Linked DNA regions of Synechococcus sp. PCC 7335. Each later gene encodes a partner of the first gene's protein in a complex. Links are inferred from orthologs where the notes say so. Each region holds a gene or a part of one and is shown in the gene's direction. Other genes may lie near its edges.

Region 1 (8,024 bases):
AGTACAGATGCGCTCCAAAGTCAAAAAATACAGCGGGATCTTTCCCTGCAGCTACCACTGCTAGTCGATTCAGACTGCAAGGTCTTCCGTAGGTACGGAACGGGCCAGGCGCTAGGAGCACCGTTACCTGCCCAGTTTGTCTTGGATGCTCAGGGCCGACTGCGCTTCCAGCACTTATTTTCTTTTGCACATACAAATGCGACGCCTGAGCGATTGCTCTGGGCGGTCAGAAACCTATAAGAAGGCGCCTATATCCAGCGAATAATAGCTAGGTAGGCATACGCTAAAAACAACGGAGAAGGAGGGATTCGAACCCTCGATGAAGTTTACACCCCATAACTCCTTAGCAGGGAGCCGCTTTCAACCACTCAGCCACTTCTCCTAGAGTGAGCAACCATAATACCAAGAACTCTGCGAAAGCTCTAGCAAAATTTTGAGGTAATTTGAGAGGTGGCTTGGTTTGATAGCGTCACTCTAGGTAAGCGATGTTTAAATCCACAAAGGATTTCCCAAGAAATGGTGCCGGCAAGTTCGGCCCACTCGTCAGCGTGTAGGCAGTGATATTGAGTTCGCCCCAAGAGGGTAACGATGTCACCTTCTTGAACGCTTTCAAGGTCTGAAACATCAATTATGAGCTGATCCATTGTGATTGCACCAATTTGATTCACTCGCTGTTCGTTGACAACGACTTGCATTTTATTGGAGAGAATCCGTGGAACGCCGTCCGCATAGCCAATACCAACAATTGCGATTTTCATCGACTTAGGCGCAATGAACTGATAGCTGTAGCTGACACCTGTGTGAGCGTCTATCTCCTTAATATGGGTGATGCGAGCTTTAAGCTCTAGAACTGGCTGTAGCTCAACTTTGAGCTTATCCCTTAGGTGTGGTGCAGGATAGAGTCCGTAGGTAGCTAACCCCATGCGCACCATATCGTAGTGAAACGTTGGTGCTATTAAGGCAGCAGCAGAGTTAGCAATGTGGAGCCGAACGGGAAGAAGGCTTTCTTGTTTGAGCCGAGCGATCGCCTGCTTAAATCGGTCGTGCTGCAATCGCATTACTGTCTGGTCGAGGCTATCAGCAGTCGCAAAATGAGAGCAAAGACCAACCGTTTCTAGATAAGGTAGCTGACGAACAAAGCGGACGAATTCTACAGCTCGCTGCCAGCTAAAGCCAAGCCTCGACATGCCGGTATCTAGCTGGATGTGAACTTGAACGGGCGTGCGCTGGTCCTTTAGCGTCTCAGAAAAGACCAAGGCTTGTTTGGGATTGACAATAACTGGCTGTAAATTCCAATGCGCGATCGCCCTGACTTCCGCCGAGTCATTCACCGCGCCCATTACTAGGATAGGCACGTCGATGCCTGCCTGCCTCAGTTCTATTCCCTCCGGCACCGTCGCTACGCCTAGCCAAGTTGTACCAGCCGCGATCGCCACATCAGCAACCATCACCGCCCCGTGGCCATACGCATCAGCCTTAACCACAGAGAGCAAATCAGTACCCTTTGGCAACATTGCTTTGAGTACCTTCACATTATGGGCTAGCGCCGTTAGGTTGATTTCGACCCAAGCCCTGGCACAGCGCATAGGTGATAGTGCAGGTGTTGCCTCCCAGCTCAGCATAGCGACCTCAAAAGAATGAAAGGAATGAAAAGAACCCGTGAAAAAGTGGATGGATTCTTTCAGGAAACCAGTGTAGCAGCGCTCAAACCTTCGGAATTCCTTGGCTATGCTACTATCTATTCAGGATTTGGCGTACTAGTACATGAGTAAGGTTCTCGTTTTAAATGCCTCCTATGAACCGCTAAACATTACCAGTTGGCGACGTGCGGTTGTGCTCATCATTAAGGGCAAAGCTGAGCAGATTGAGCAGCGAGAGGAACAGATTTATCCCGACTTTCCATTGCCTACCGTCATTCGATTACGCCACTACGTTCGCATCCCCTACAAAGACATTCCCCTAACCCGCCGCAATCTACTCCATCGTGATAACCACTCTTGTCAATACTGCGGCTATACAGGTGAGACATTAACATTAGATCACGTCATTCCTAGATCACGCGGGGGTGGCGATTCATGGGAAAATATTGTTAGTGCCTGCGTACGCTGCAACGTCAAAAAAGGTAGCCGCACTCCCAGAGAAGCCGAAATGCCCTTAGCGAACCAACCGCGAAAACCACACAGTAGCCTGTATTTTGAAATATCTAGGCACGTACGTGGTGGTGTCCATCAAGAATGGCGTAGATATGTGATTGGATTAAACTAAACAGCCTTAAAACTCAACAGCATCAATTAGTAGCGTTGGTTAAAATGAGCATAGTCACACTTATATACAACCGCGCTATCAACAACTACCATCCTTAGAGCTGCCGCTCTTTTGTTTAGATCTCTTGCTTGTTTAGATCTCTTGCTCTTTTATTTGAGGTATCTCCTCAGCAGCTTGGCTCTAAGTGACTTAAACAGTAAGTGACCTGAACAGAAATTACTTAACCTAGGTACTTGCACCTGTAGAGAAGAACCTAAAAGTACTACGAACGCAAGGACTGATAGCCATAAACAAAACAGGCCATAAACCCCACTATCTATCTGCGCTCATATCCGTCAGAATAAAAGACTATTAGATTACTGTAAACGTCACTCCCCTAGAAGCACTTTGTTAGACGAAGGCACTTTATCAAAAGATAGGCAACCTCTTAGCACCGATGAATCATCAGTGACAGGTACGCTTGCTTCAAAAGCAACGGACTCAGTGACAGCTGGCCAGACAGACAAATTGCGTCGTGCGGCTGGATTTGAAAGTAACCCTACAGAAGCACTCGAAAAGCTACTAAAAAAGCATAGCGGTACCCATCAGATCGTTCTCTTGCAAGACTTTCCTGATCCTGATGCGCTATCTTCGGCTTGGGCTTACCGTTTGATGGCAAATGCCTACAACATCCAATGCGATATCTACTACTCAGGGACCCTTAGCCATCAAGAAAACATCGCTCTAGTCAAGCTGACCAATCTGCCAGCAAAACGGTGGCCAGTGGGTGCGAAAGACACGCCTGATCTGTCTGAATATCAGGGCTACGTTTTAGTGGATACGCAGGGCACAACTAGTCACCTGACCAAAAAAGTTCAAGACGCCGAACTCCCGCTGTTGCTTGTTGTCGATCATCACGCCCCGCAGGGGAAGCTTTTGGGTGAACTCATTGATATCCGACCAGATATCCATGCAACAGCGACGATCATGACTGAGTACTTGCGCTCTGGAATTGTTCAGCTAGATCGCAGTAATGATAACCATGTGAAGTGTGCGACGGCGCTGATGCATGGACTACGTTCTGATACAAGTCACCTCCTGCAAGCATCGGAGCCTGATTTTTTAGCGGCAGCTTTCTTAAGTAAATACTACGACGCGCAGCTATTGAGCGCAGTGCTGCAAGCTTCACGATCGCGTCGGGTAATGGATGTGATCGAGCGATCGCTGCGCAACCGTCAAATACAAAACAGTGTCTCCATTGCCGGGGTAGGCTACCTTCGCTATGAAGATAGAGATGCCATCCCTCAAGCCGCAGATTTTTTAGTGACCGAGGAGAATGTTCACACAGCGGTTGTCTACGGCATCGTTCATGACGAGGACGAGGAAAAAGAGCTGGTCGTAGGCTCTTTAAGAACGAACAAGATTACGCTTGATCCAGATGAATTTATCAAAGAAGCTTTAGGCCAAGACAATCACGGACGGTTTTTTGGAGGCGGACGTTCTATGGCAGGCGGCTTTGAGATTCCGATTGGCTTTCTGTCTGGCTACTATGAAAATAGCGACTACAACCGCCAGAAATGGGAAGTGTTCGACAAGCAAATCAAGCAAAAGCTGCAGCGGTTGGTCAATCCTGAAAACGGTGTACTAAATACCGATTAGGAATCCGAGTAGTGAGATACTAAAAAAGCATTGACTTTGACTGACCCGATCAGGACCCTCACTATGACAACGATGCTACACCAATACCGACCAGGCTTAGAAGGGGTTCCAGCTACGCAGTCGAGTATTAGCCATGTAGACGGTAAGAGTGGAATACTAGAGTATCGCGGCATCAAAATAGAGGACCTTGCTCGCAGTAGCACTTTTTTAGAAAGCTCTTACCTATTGATTTGGGGCGGATTACCAACTCAGGCCGAACTAGACGTTTTTAAACACGAAGTTCAATATCACCGTCGGCTGAAGTATCGCATTCGAGACATGATGAAATGCTTTCCAGAAAGCGGTCATCCGATGGATGCATTACAGGCATGCGCCGCCGCATTGGGTCTATTCCACTCTAAGCGAGAGCTGAATGATCCTGCCTATGTACAAAATGCAGTTGTCCGACTGCTGGCGAAGATTCCGACAATGGTGGCTGCTTTTGAACTGATGCGTAAAGGGAATGATCCCGTTCAGCCCAGAGACGATCTCGACTATGCCTCCAATTTTCTATATATGCTCAATGAAAGGGTGCCAGATGCCCTATCCGCGAGGATTTTTGATGTGTGCTTAATCTTGCACGCTGAGCATACTATCAATGCCTCTACCTTCTCTGCGATGGTGACAGCTTCTACCCTAACCGATCCCTATGCGGTGGTAGCCTCTGCGGTCGGCACATTAGCAGGGCCGCTGCACGGCGGGGCTAACGAAGAGGTGATCGCTATGCTAGAGGAAATTGGCTCTGTCGATAACGTGCGGCCCTATATCGACGCGCGAATTGCCAACCGTGAGAAGATTATGGGCTTTGGTCACCGGGTGTATAAGGTAAAAGACCCCAGGGCAGTCATTCTACAGGGACTGGTCGAACAGCTATTTGAGAAAGTTGGCCGTGATGCCTATTACGATATTGCGCTAGAGCTGGAGCTGGTGGTGGAAGAAAAACTGGGCCACAAGGGAGTCTATCCTAATGTGGACTTCTATTCTGGACTGGTGTATCGCAAGCTAGGAATTCCGTCCGATCTATTTACGCCAATCTTTGCGATCGCACGTGTGGCTGGCTGGCTAGCTCACTGGAAAGAACAAATCAGTACAAACAGAATCTTTCGCCCCACCCAGATATACGAAGGCTTACATGCGCAGCCCTACCTCCCTATCGATAAAAGACCCGATATTTGGGACAAATAGTCCCTATATCGCTCAGTCCTTTATATCGCGACGACTCCACCGTTGAACGCGGCTCCTTAGCGACAGTGCGAGTACAGTTCGAGTACAGAGTTCTCAAGTCCAAAGTTCAACGGTGTAAAGCCCTAGTCTTCTAGCATAATCACCCGGTGATGGGCATCACCCCCCTTTACAATTTCCAAGACTACATAGACTATGTATCCAGTGACGATTTTCAGGAACTCCAGCCCCTTCGGCATTTGCCGAAGGGGTTTTATTGTCGACTACTTTTATTAGGGTCATAGGCTTTATCTATCGCTCTAGGTCGTGTTTGCAATATAGATAGAGCGTATAGAAGTTGATTAAGCGTTAGAATCTGTTAAAGCAATGTATCTAGACACCGCAAAACGTCTTTTATTAGCATGACTCCAGGGATTGACCTTCAAGGGACCTTCGTTCAAGCACTGATAGATTTGGGTCTGCCGACAGGCGCAGCCAAAACAGTTTGGATTCCACTGCCGATGTTACTTATGCTGATTGTGGCAACAGTCAGCATTTTTATTTGCGTTTGGCTAGAGCGAAAAATTTCCGCAGCCGCACAGCAGCGGGTTGGTCCTGAGTATATTGGCCCATTAGGTGCGCTGCAGGCTGTAGCAGACGGAGTCAAGCTTATCTTTAAAGCTGATATTACGCCTGCCAAAGCAGACCCTTGGCTCTTTATAATCGGTCCTGCGGTCGTAGTCATTCCCGTCTTTCTGTCTTTTCTAATCGTTCCATTTGGTCAAAATCTGGTTATCACCGACTTGGGTATTGGCATCTTTCTATGGATCTCTCTTTCGAGCATCACGCCCATTGGGCTATTGATGGCCGGCTATTCTTCGAACAATAAGTACTCTTTACTGGGCGGCTTACGCGCCGCAGCTCAGTCAATTAGTTACGAGATTCCACTTGCACTCGCTGTTCTAGCAGTTGTAATGATGTCCAATGGACTAAGCACAATTGACATTGTCAATCAGCAATCTGGCTATGGCATCTTGAGTTGGAATATCTGGCGGCAGCCGGTAGGATTCGTCATCTTTTGGATCTCTGCCTTAGCAGAGTGCGAACGTCTCCCCTTTGATCTACCTGAAGCAGAGGAAGAGCTAGTAGCAGGCTACCAAACTGAATACACCGGGATGAAGTTTGGTCTGTTCTATGTAGGCTCTTACGTCAACCTGATGCTATCTGCGCTGATTGTATCAGTGCTATATCTAGGCGGTTGGAGCTTTCCTGTACCAGTTGAGAGCATCACGGCACTGCTAGGAATTGATGCCAACGTGGCCTGGGTACAGATTCTGACGGCAGCCTTAGGGATCGTGATGACAATGATCAAGGCATATTTGCTGGTATTTCTGACTATCTTGCTTAGATGGACGGTGCCTCGCGTTAGGATTGACCAGCTGCTTGATCTGGGCTGGAAGTTTCTACTCCCAATTGCTTTAGTAAACTTACTAGCAACCGCTGGACTTAAGCTGACGTTTCCAGGCGCGTTCGGCGGCTAAACCTAGTGTTGACGCTCGCTAATGTCGACTAGCATTAGTGCTTTCACTCGACTGCTTATCGCCTTCTTTTTTCTACTGCTTACCTATCTAGACTTCGTGCCATGTTGAACTTCTTAAAACAAGTTGGTGACTACGCTAAAGAAACGGCCCAGGCAGCAAAGTTTATCGGGCAAGGGCTCTCTGTAACTTTTGATCACATGAAGCGTCGCCCGGTAACGGTTCAGTACCCATACGAGAAGGTGATTCCGTCTGAGCGCTATCGAGGCCGTATTCACTTCGAATTCGACAAGTGTATTGCTTGCGAAGTCTGTGTGCGGGTTTGCCCCATTAACTTACCGGTAGTCGATTGGGAATTTAATAAAGCAGCGAAGAAGAAGGTGCTTAACCACTACAGTATCGACTTTGGGGTGTGCATCTTTTGCGGTAACTGTGTCGAGTATTGTCCAACTAACTGCCTGTCGATGACAGAAGAATACGAGCTCTCAGCCTACGATCGACATGATCTGAATTATGACAACGTCGCTTTAGGCCGTCTGCCCTACAAAGTCACTAACGATCCAATGGTGACGCCGATGCGTGAGTTTGCCTACTTGCCCAAGGGTGTGATGGACCCCCATGATCTGCCAGTAGGCAGTCAAAGAGCAGGCAGGTTGCCCAAAGATATTTTGGCAGAAATGGAAGCGCAGCAGGCCAAAGAGGACTCTGCAAAAGACCCTGCAAAGAGCGCCACAGAGAACTAGCTGAATACGTTTGCGGCTCACTTGTGGTTCAGTTTAGTAGTGTTTGGTCAACGTCTGTATTCGATATGTGTATTGAGAGGAGAACATCATTTTGATATTGGCTTTAGATTCTGCGCCGTTTAGCTTGGCAGAAGGAGTACAGGTTGTCTCTTTTGGACTGCTAGGTCTAATTATGGTAGTTGGGGCGCTAGGCGTTGTGCTGCTCTCTAGTATTGTGTACTCAGCTTTTCTATTGGGCCTAGTATTTATTAGCATTGCTGGCTTTTATATCTTGCTCAATGCTGGGTTTGTAGCAGCAGCACAGGTACTGATTTATGTAGGTGCAGTCAATGTGCTGATTTTGTTTGGAATCATGCTGGTCAATAAGCAAGAAGATTTTATTGAAGTCAAGAATGCCTGGATTGGAAAAGCTGCAACCGGCGCAGTTTGTGCAGGGTTATTTGGATTGCTAAGTACGATGGTGCTTTCTCATCCATGGGCTATTTCTAGTGCACCTGCCGCTGGGGATAAGGCAATTGAGGTGATCGGTCAGCACTTCTTTAGTGATTACTTGTTGCCTTTTGAGCTGGCATCTGTATTGCTGTTGATTGCGCTAGTTGGAGCGATTATCTTGGCGCGACGCGAGTACATTCCAGATGAG
Region 2 (7,991 bases), 3.4 Mb from region 1 along the record:
CCCACCTGGGTTTAGCCAGTCAGGCGCCTTTGCCAGCAGCGTTTTGAGCACGTCTAGCTCACCATTTACCGCAATCCGCAACGCCTGAAACGTCCGTGTAGCCGGGTGAATGCGTCCGTGGCGTGCCTTGGCTGGATATGCACCAGCAACTTCCCAGGCTAGTTCTGTGGTCGTGCTGAACGGCCTTTTCTCAACGATTCGCCGAGCAATTCGCCGAGATAGCCGCTCTTCGCCGTATTCGTAAATAGTGTCTGCGATCGCCTTCTCATCCCAGTGGTTGACAATCTCTTTAGCCATCAGTTCTTGCGTACTATCCATCCGCATATCTAGCGGTGCCTCTTGTCGAAAGCTAAACCCTCGCTGGGCCTGATCTAGCTGGGTAGAGCTAACACCGATATCAGCGAGGATGCCATCGAACTTGCGACCCCCCGGTTCGTAGCGTGAGAAGTTGGTGTGAATGAATGTTGTGCGATCGCGCCACACTTCTAGCCGCTTCTTCGCTGCCGATAGCGCCTGTAAATCTTGATCAAGCGCAACTAATTCAACGTTGCGTGCGGCCTTCAAGATCAGCTCGCTATGGCCACCGCCACCTACCGTAGCGTCTAGGTATCGTCCTCCATCTTCAATCTGCAGACCTGCTAGCACCTGCTCGCTCAAGACAGGAACATGAAAGAAAGGCTGAGCTGTAACATCTTCAGGCATATCAAGTGACACGTAGAATAGACACTGCCTGTATAATCAGGGCAGACTAGTGCTTTTGGACGTTGAATCTTTAAAGTAAAGGTACGACAATAAGGCCACTGACGAAATACGCATAAGGACGCCTGCTAAGCAATGGCTACGACACTGCAAACCAAGACCGAACCCATGGTTATCAACATGGGTCCTCACCATCCCTCTATGCACGGGGTGCTCCGGCTAATCGTTACGCTTGATGGCGAAAACGTTATTGACGTTGAACCTGTGATCGGCTACTTGCACCGTGGTATGGAGAAGATTGCTGAGAACCGGACAAACGTCATGTTCGTCCCCTATGTCAGCCGCTGGGACTATGCAGCAGGCATGTTCAACGAAGCTATCACCGTTAACGCGCCTGAAAAACTAGCCGATATCGAAGTACCCAAGCGCGCTAGCTACATCCGCATGATCATGCTAGAGCTAAACCGCATTGCTAACCATCTGCTTTGGCTTGGCCCCTTCATGGCCGATTGCGGCGCCACAACGCCCTTCTTCTATATCTTCCGTGAACGCGAGCTAATCTATGATCTATGGGAAGCCGCTTCTGGCGCGCGTCTAATCAACAACAACTACTTTCGCATTGGTGGCGTCGCGGCTGACTTGCCCTACGGCTGGACAGAAAAGTGCGAAGACTTTTGCGACTACTTTGATCCCAAAGTTGATGAGTACGAAAAGCTGATCACCGACAACCCTATCTTCCGTCGCCGCGTAGAAGGCGTTGGCACTATGTCACGAGAGGATGCCATCAACTGGGGCTGCTCAGGACCGATGCTGCGAGCCTCCGGAGTGAAGTGGGATTTGCGTAAGGTCGACCACTACGAGTGCTACGATGAACTCGATTGGGATGTGCAGTGGGCTACTGAGGGCGATTGCTTTGCTCGCTACATCGTGCGGATCAACGAGATGCGCGAGTCAGTAAAAATCATTCGTCAGGCCATTAAAGGCTTGCCTGGTGGTCCATTCGAAAATTTAGAAGCCAAGCGGATGGCAGGCGGTCCAAAGTCTGAATGGAACGACTTTGACTACCAGTTTGCAGGCAAGAAGATCGCTCCGACGTTCAAGATTCCTGAAGGTGAGCACTACGTCAGAGTAGAAACAGGTAAGGGCGAAGTCGGTGTCTACATCATCGGTGAAAACAATGTCTTCCCGTGGAGATGGAAGATTCGCGCTGCGGACTTCAACAACCTGCAAATTCTGCCTAACTTACTCAAAGGGGTGAAGTTAGCAGATATCATGCCAATCCTAGGCAGCATTGATATCATCATGGGTTCCGTAGATAGATAGACAGACAAATCCTACACATAGCAATGGCCGGATGCATACTCTGCGAGAAGGCAAAGCCTACGGCTGTTGCTGACCACTTAGCTCTTCATGCATTAAGGGTCTTAGCCCTAGAAAATGTGTAGAGCTAAGTGGCGAAAGCTATAGAACATCTGAAAATAAAGTAAAGAAAAAGGAGATGACACTTCAAATTTGCGTCATCTCCTTATTTTCTATGTCATCTCTATATACAGCTATCAACTACACATCATCAAATTTTGCTTTCGCCTTATCAAATGCAATCTGAAGCTCACTCCAGGCCGACTCTACGCCTACCTTTATTTCTTCCCAAGCATTTTCCGCCGAGCCTTTCATAGACTCTAGCTTAGCGGCCAACTCAGTTTGCTTGACTTGTAACTCGTCGAGCTGCGCTTGATACTTAACTTTTGCGTCGGCCTTTGCGATCTCTGCTTTAGCTTTTAGCGTTTCGACTTGAGCATCTAATGCCTTAACCCTAGCTTCAACGGCTTCTTGATAGGCCGCTTTCTCCGATTTAGCAGACATAAAAGATTACCTCTAGTAAGAATCAGATCTTAACCGTATTGTCTTTATAGAAAAAGACAAATTGCATTTGTCTTGCGCAAATTGTATTACAGAGCTATACAGATATCTGTCCAAAAAGGATTGTATTGTTCGAGCTTTATAGCTTCTATTGACATACTCAGGTTTCATCTTAGATATTCTCTATCTAAATCATTGAGAGATTTTAGATGGCAGCAGTACTCAGAGAAAGTAGAAGTATTTTAAGACACAGTAAGAACAAGACACCATTTATAAACTTTGGGCAAAAGCACAGTTGCCACTGCTAGGAACCACCATGACTGCTATTGTCTCCTCTCAATCTTCTGAGTCGATTGCTTCACTAGATATCACGCCACCATCCGAAGATGAACTGAACAAGATAGATGCTTATTGGCGGGCTTGCCACTATTTGGCAGTTGGCATGATCTATTTGCGTGATAATCCACTACTTAAGGAATCTCTCACCAAAAAGCACGTCAAGCACAGGTTATTAGGCCACTGGGGTGCTTCTCCTGCTTTGAGCTTTACCTATGTTCACTGCAATCGCCTGATTAAGAAGTACGATCTAGATATGATCTTTGTCGCCGGGCCAGGTCACGGTGCGCCAGGGGTACTAGGTCCGGTATATCTAGAAGGGACTTACTCAGAGACCTATCCAGATAAAAGTGAAGATGAAGAGGGCATGCAGCGCTTCTTTAAGCAGTTCTCTTTCCCGGGCGATATTGGTAGCCACGTGACCCCAGAGACGCCTGGATCAATCCACGAAGGTGGCGAGCTAGGCTATAGCCTCTCTCACGCCTATGGTTCAGTTTTAGATAATCCTGATTTAATCACTTGCTGTGTGGTCGGTGATGGGGAATCTGAAACAGGTCCGCTCGCAACCGCTTGGCACTCTAACAAGTTCATTAATCCAGCTCGTGACGGCGCTGTTCTACCGGTTCTGAATTTGAACGGGTACAAGATTGCGAACCCTACCATCTTCGCTAGAATCTCCCACGAGGAGCTGGAGTATATGTTCAGGGGCTATGGCTATACGCCCTATTTCGTAGAAGGCAGCGACCCAGCCCAGATGCACAGGAAGATGGCTGAAACCATGGAAGCGTGCATCATCAAGATTAAGGAAGTCCAGCGAGAAGCAAGAGTTAATGGCAATGTCAAGCGTCCGCGCTGGCCGATGATTGTATTGCGATCGCCCAAAGGATGGACAGGACCCGATCAAGTCGATGGCAAAAAGGTAGAAGATTTCTGGCGATCGCACCAAGTGCCCATGGGCGGTATGCACAGCAACGAAGACCACCTGCGAAGGCTAGAAGCCTGGATGCGTAGCTACAAGCCCGAAGAACTCTTTGACGAAAACGGCACACTTGTCCCTGAGCTAAAAGAGCTTGCGCCTAAAGGAAGCCGCCGGATGAGCGCAAATCCCCATGCCAACGGTGGCCTGCTCCGCAGAGCGCTAAAGATGCCGCGTTTCCAAGACTATGCCATCCAAATGGAACGGCACGGCGTAGAGGAATACGAGAATACGAAAGTGTTGGGCCAGCTCATGCGCGATATCTTTCGCGATAATCCTAACAACTTCCGGCTAATGGGGCCTGATGAGACAGCCTCCAATCGATTGCAAGACGTCTACGATACCACTAAGAAAGTGTGGATGGCAGAGCTATACCCAGAGGACGAAGACGGTGGCAACCTCGCCCGAGATGGCCGGGTGATGGAGATGCTGAGCGAACACACCTTACAAGGCTGGCTAGAAGGCTATCTGCTAACCGGACGGCACGGACTCTTTCATACCTACGAAGCCTTTGCCCACGTAGTCGATTCTATGTTCAACCAGCATGCCAAATGGTTGGATATCTGCAAAAATCACGTCCCCTGGCGGCAGTCGGTCTCATCGCTAAATATCTTGCTCTCTTCTCTAGTATGGCGGCAAGACCACAATGGATTTAGCCACCAAGATCCAGGCTATGTAGATCTCATTACGAACAAAAGCCCAGAGGTTGTTCGTGCCTATTTCCCACCAGATGCGAACTGCCTACTTTCAGTCGCTGATCACTGCTTTCGCAGCGTTGACTATATCAACGTCATCATCTCTGACAAGCAAAAGCATCTACAGTATCTACCGATGGATGAGGCGATTCGGCACTGTACCAAAGGTATTGGGATCTGGGACTGGGCTAGTAATGATGACTGTGGTACCGAGCCAGATGTTCCTGATGTAGTGATGGCTTGCTGTGGCGATATCCCTACCCAGGAGGCTTTAGCAGCAACTGCTATCTTACGAGAAGAGTTTCCCTCCTTGAAAGTGCGTTTTATCAACGTGGTTGATTTGTTTAAGCTGATGTCAGAGGGCGAACATCCTCATGGGCTATCAAACAGAGACTTTGACTCTCTGTTTACCCCAGACAAGCCAGTCATCTTCAACTTTCACGGTTATCCCTGGCTGATTCACAAACTGGTGTATCGTCGCTCTAATCAAGATCGCATTCATGTACGGGGCTACAAGGAAGAAGGCAATATTAATACGCCTTTGGAGCTAGCCATTAATAACCAAATTGATAGGTTTGGCCTCGTGATTGATGTAATTGACAGAGTACCGTCTCTAGGATCGGCAGCGGGCCATGTAAAAGAGCGCATGAAGAACAAAATCATTGAATGTTTAAGCTACGCGCATGAGCATGGTACAGACCCAGAAGAGCTGGTGAACTGGAAGTGGCCCTATTAGGTGTAGGTCCGCTTTGTTTAGGGAATTTCTCATCTAGCGAGGCCAACACCTAACTATGCTGAGAAAGACCTATTCACCAGTAGCAGGATTTTCTTCTCAATGAGCCTACATCTCTATTTTCTGCGCCATGGAGAAACCACTCATAGTCAAACGGGTGGTTTCTGCGGCTTCTTAGACCCGGAGCTAACAGCGCCTGGAAAGCAGATGGCACAGGCATTTGCAGATGCATACAAGCAGCAGCCTTGGGAGGCAATTTTCTGCAGCCCCATGAAGCGCACGATAGCGACCGCCAAACCGCTGTGTGACGCCCTAGGGATAGAGCCGAAATTAAGGGAGGGTCTTAAAGAGATCAACTATGGCAAGTGGGAAGATAGTACGCAAGCAGAAGTTTGTAAACAATACGCTGAAGACTACATACGCTGGCAAAGAGAACCTGCATGGAATCCACCAACGGAGGGCGAGACTACAATTCAAATTGCCAGTAGAGCTTCTTTAGTCATTGCTGAGATAGAGGAGAAGTACACAAATGGAAATGTCTTAGTGGTTTCTCATAAGGCAACTATTCGAATCATCCTATGCAATCTGCTAGGAATCGACCTAGGGCGGTATCGAGATCGCATTGATATGCCAGTTGCTACCGTCAGCGTTGTCAAATTTGGCACTCACGGTCCGATGTTGCAAAGGCTCGGCGATCGCAATCATTTGCCCAAGCAGTTGCGCGATCGCGAAGGCACTTGATCTTATTTACTAGGCGCTGCTATGAAGATATTTGTTCTAAATGCCGGTTCTAGTAGTCAAAAGAGCGCCCTTTATGAGATTCCAAACGAGACGCTGCCTGGCCACCCGTCTGAACCACTATGGGAAGGCCAACTAGACTGGACAAAAGAGAACTCAGCGCAGCTGGTTGTCAAATCTCATACTGGAGAAAAGCACTCAGAAACGATAGAAAGATCATCTCGAAAAGAAAGCATTCTACATCTGCTAGGTCTGCTTCATCACGGACCAACCAAAGTAATTTCAGAACTTTTGGATATTGACGTAGTTGGACACCGCGTTGTACACGGCGGAGCCGACTATCAGTCTAGCGTCACAGTTACTCCTACTGTTAAACAAACTATCCACCGGCTAATTTCCCTCGCGCCTAACCATAATCCGGCAAATCTAGAGGGTATTGAGCTGATGGAACAGCTACTGCCAGATATTCCTCAAGTTGCGGTTTTCGATACGGCTTTTCATAGCCAAATGCCCTCAGTGGCTAGTATCTATCCTGGTCCATACGACTGGGTAGAACAAGGCATTCGTCGCTATGGATTTCACGGCATTAGCCATCAATACTGTACTCAAAAAGCTAGCCAAATTCTAGAACAAGCGTTGAGCAGCCTAAGACTGATTACCTGCCATCTTGGTAATGGTGGCTCACTTGCAGCGGTTAAAAATGGAAAGAGTATTGATACGACTATGGGATTCACACCCCTAGATGGCCTGATGATGGGTACCCGATCAGGCGCTGTTGATCCAGGTATTCTAATTCACTTGATGCGTCAGGGCATGAGTGTCGATGAGCTTGATCAGCTGTTGAACAAAGCGTCAGGCTTGCTAGGCGTTTCGGGTGTATCGCATGATCTACGGGCAGTGCAGGCAGAAATCCAACAGAACAATAAAAGAGCCCAGCTAGCAAAAGATCTTTACTTGTATCGGCTAAAAGCTTGTATAGGATCAATGATTATGGCCTTGGGCGGCGTGGACGTGATCGCATTTACCGGCGGAATCGGAGAGAATGCAGCCTGGTTGAGGCTATCAGTGTGCGAGTCAATGGAATTCTTGGGCTTGCAGATAGATAATGAAAAGAACAACAGTTTACCCACTGATATAGATATCGCAACCTGTGAGTCTAAAGTCAGGGTGCTCGTAATTCATACTCAAGAAGATTGGGCAATTGCTCAAGAATGCTGGCAGCTTGTCAAAGGCGAAAGGCCAAAAGGCAGATAGGACCGGATAAAAACAAAGTTGAGGATTTTGATTCGCTCATCTTCATCCAAACCGTTGATGCCAACCTGTAGCCATAGTGACGGAGCAGTCCTTCGTCGTGTCTAAAGGCTTTACTAGACGAATTCTGTGAGCTGGTAGCAACGGTTGTAGTCGGCCATGAGAAGCCGTCACACTTCGATTCGGCTAACCGTTCAGAGATCCGGCTCGTGTAGCGTCTTTGCCTTGTTACGAGAGCGGAAACTCAGCTCGTGACTAGAGTCTCTAGAACATTGATATCAACCCAGTTTGAGCTTGCAATCTGCTTCAGCTCATTGGTAGAGGATATGATGGGTGAGTACTTAATTCTCTGTCTTTGCATCAAAGGGCAACTTACCGATGTAGCGTTTTGGGCTGATAGACAGCTATAGCTATGACAGACAAACAGAAACCACTTAATGGAGAAAAGGCATCCGTAGCCAACAGGGTGTCTTCATCTGAAGCGTTCTCCGACTCTGATAAAGGTACTACGCAAAAGCAGCGTCCGTGGGGGTCCGCTAGTGTTTTAGAAGAAGGAACACGCTACAAAATAAAGCGCGTTGAAGTAAAGCCTGGTCACCGGCTTAGCCTACAAACCCATCAGCACCGCAATGAACACTGGATTGTCGTATCAGGGACAGCCAAAGTCATTTGTGGTAGTCACGAATCTTTCCTAGCCACAAAC

Evidence for each region.
Region 2: the proteins of nuoH (region 1) and S7335_RS19290 are in contact, whole or in part, in a cryo-EM structure (PDB 6ZJN), measured with the Thermus thermophilus proteins. The link is inferred for Synechococcus sp. PCC 7335 from one-to-one orthologs. Residues at the interface, in WP_096411122.1 of Thermus thermophilus: Ala224, Glu225, Gln226, Glu227, Ala295, Trp297, Phe298, Arg299; in WP_223903221.1 of Thermus thermophilus: Pro35, Ser36, Asp139, Gly141, Ala142.

What each region holds. Positions count from the first base shown.
Region 1 is NZ_DS989904.1:1,248,114-1,256,137, reverse strand. The notes cover bases 4,624-7,584. They hold nuoH (NADH-quinone oxidoreductase subunit NuoH), read left to right. Parts: upstream 4,624-5,525; coding sequence 5,526-6,644; downstream 6,645-7,584. Other genes in these bases: S7335_RS05615 (NADH-quinone oxidoreductase subunit J), read left to right, coding at 7,482-7,584; ndhI (NAD(P)H-quinone oxidoreductase subunit I), read left to right, coding at 6,746-7,384; S7335_RS05630 (citrate synthase), read left to right, coding at 4,624-5,127. Also shown: S7335_RS05655 (peroxiredoxin family protein), read left to right, coding at 1-240; alr (alanine racemase), read right to left, coding at 423-1,622; S7335_RS05640 (HNH endonuclease), read left to right, coding at 1,765-2,265; S7335_RS05635 (bifunctional oligoribonuclease/PAP phosphatase NrnA), read left to right, coding at 2,653-3,903; more of S7335_RS05630, read left to right, coding at 3,967-4,623; more of S7335_RS05615, read left to right, coding at 7,585-8,024. UniProt on the Escherichia coli protein: NDH-1 shuttles electrons from NADH, via FMN and iron-sulfur (Fe-S) centers, to quinones in the respiratory chain. The immediate electron acceptor for the enzyme in this species is believed to be ubiquinone.
Region 2 is NZ_DS989904.1:4,610,989-4,618,979, forward strand. What follows is about bases 1-2,928. They hold S7335_RS19290 (NAD(P)H-quinone oxidoreductase subunit H), read left to right. Parts: upstream 1-834; coding sequence 835-2,022; downstream 2,023-2,928. Other genes in these bases: rsmH (16S rRNA (cytosine(1402)-N(4))-methyltransferase RsmH), read right to left, coding at 1-702; S7335_RS19295 (hypothetical protein), read right to left, coding at 2,260-2,562; S7335_RS19300 (phosphoketolase), read left to right, coding at 2,876-2,928. In the rest of the region: more of S7335_RS19300, read left to right, coding at 2,929-5,302; S7335_RS19305 (histidine phosphatase family protein), read left to right, coding at 5,402-6,040; S7335_RS19310 (acetate/propionate family kinase), read left to right, coding at 6,062-7,291; S7335_RS19315 (phosphomannose isomerase type II C-terminal cupin domain), read left to right, coding at 7,701-7,991.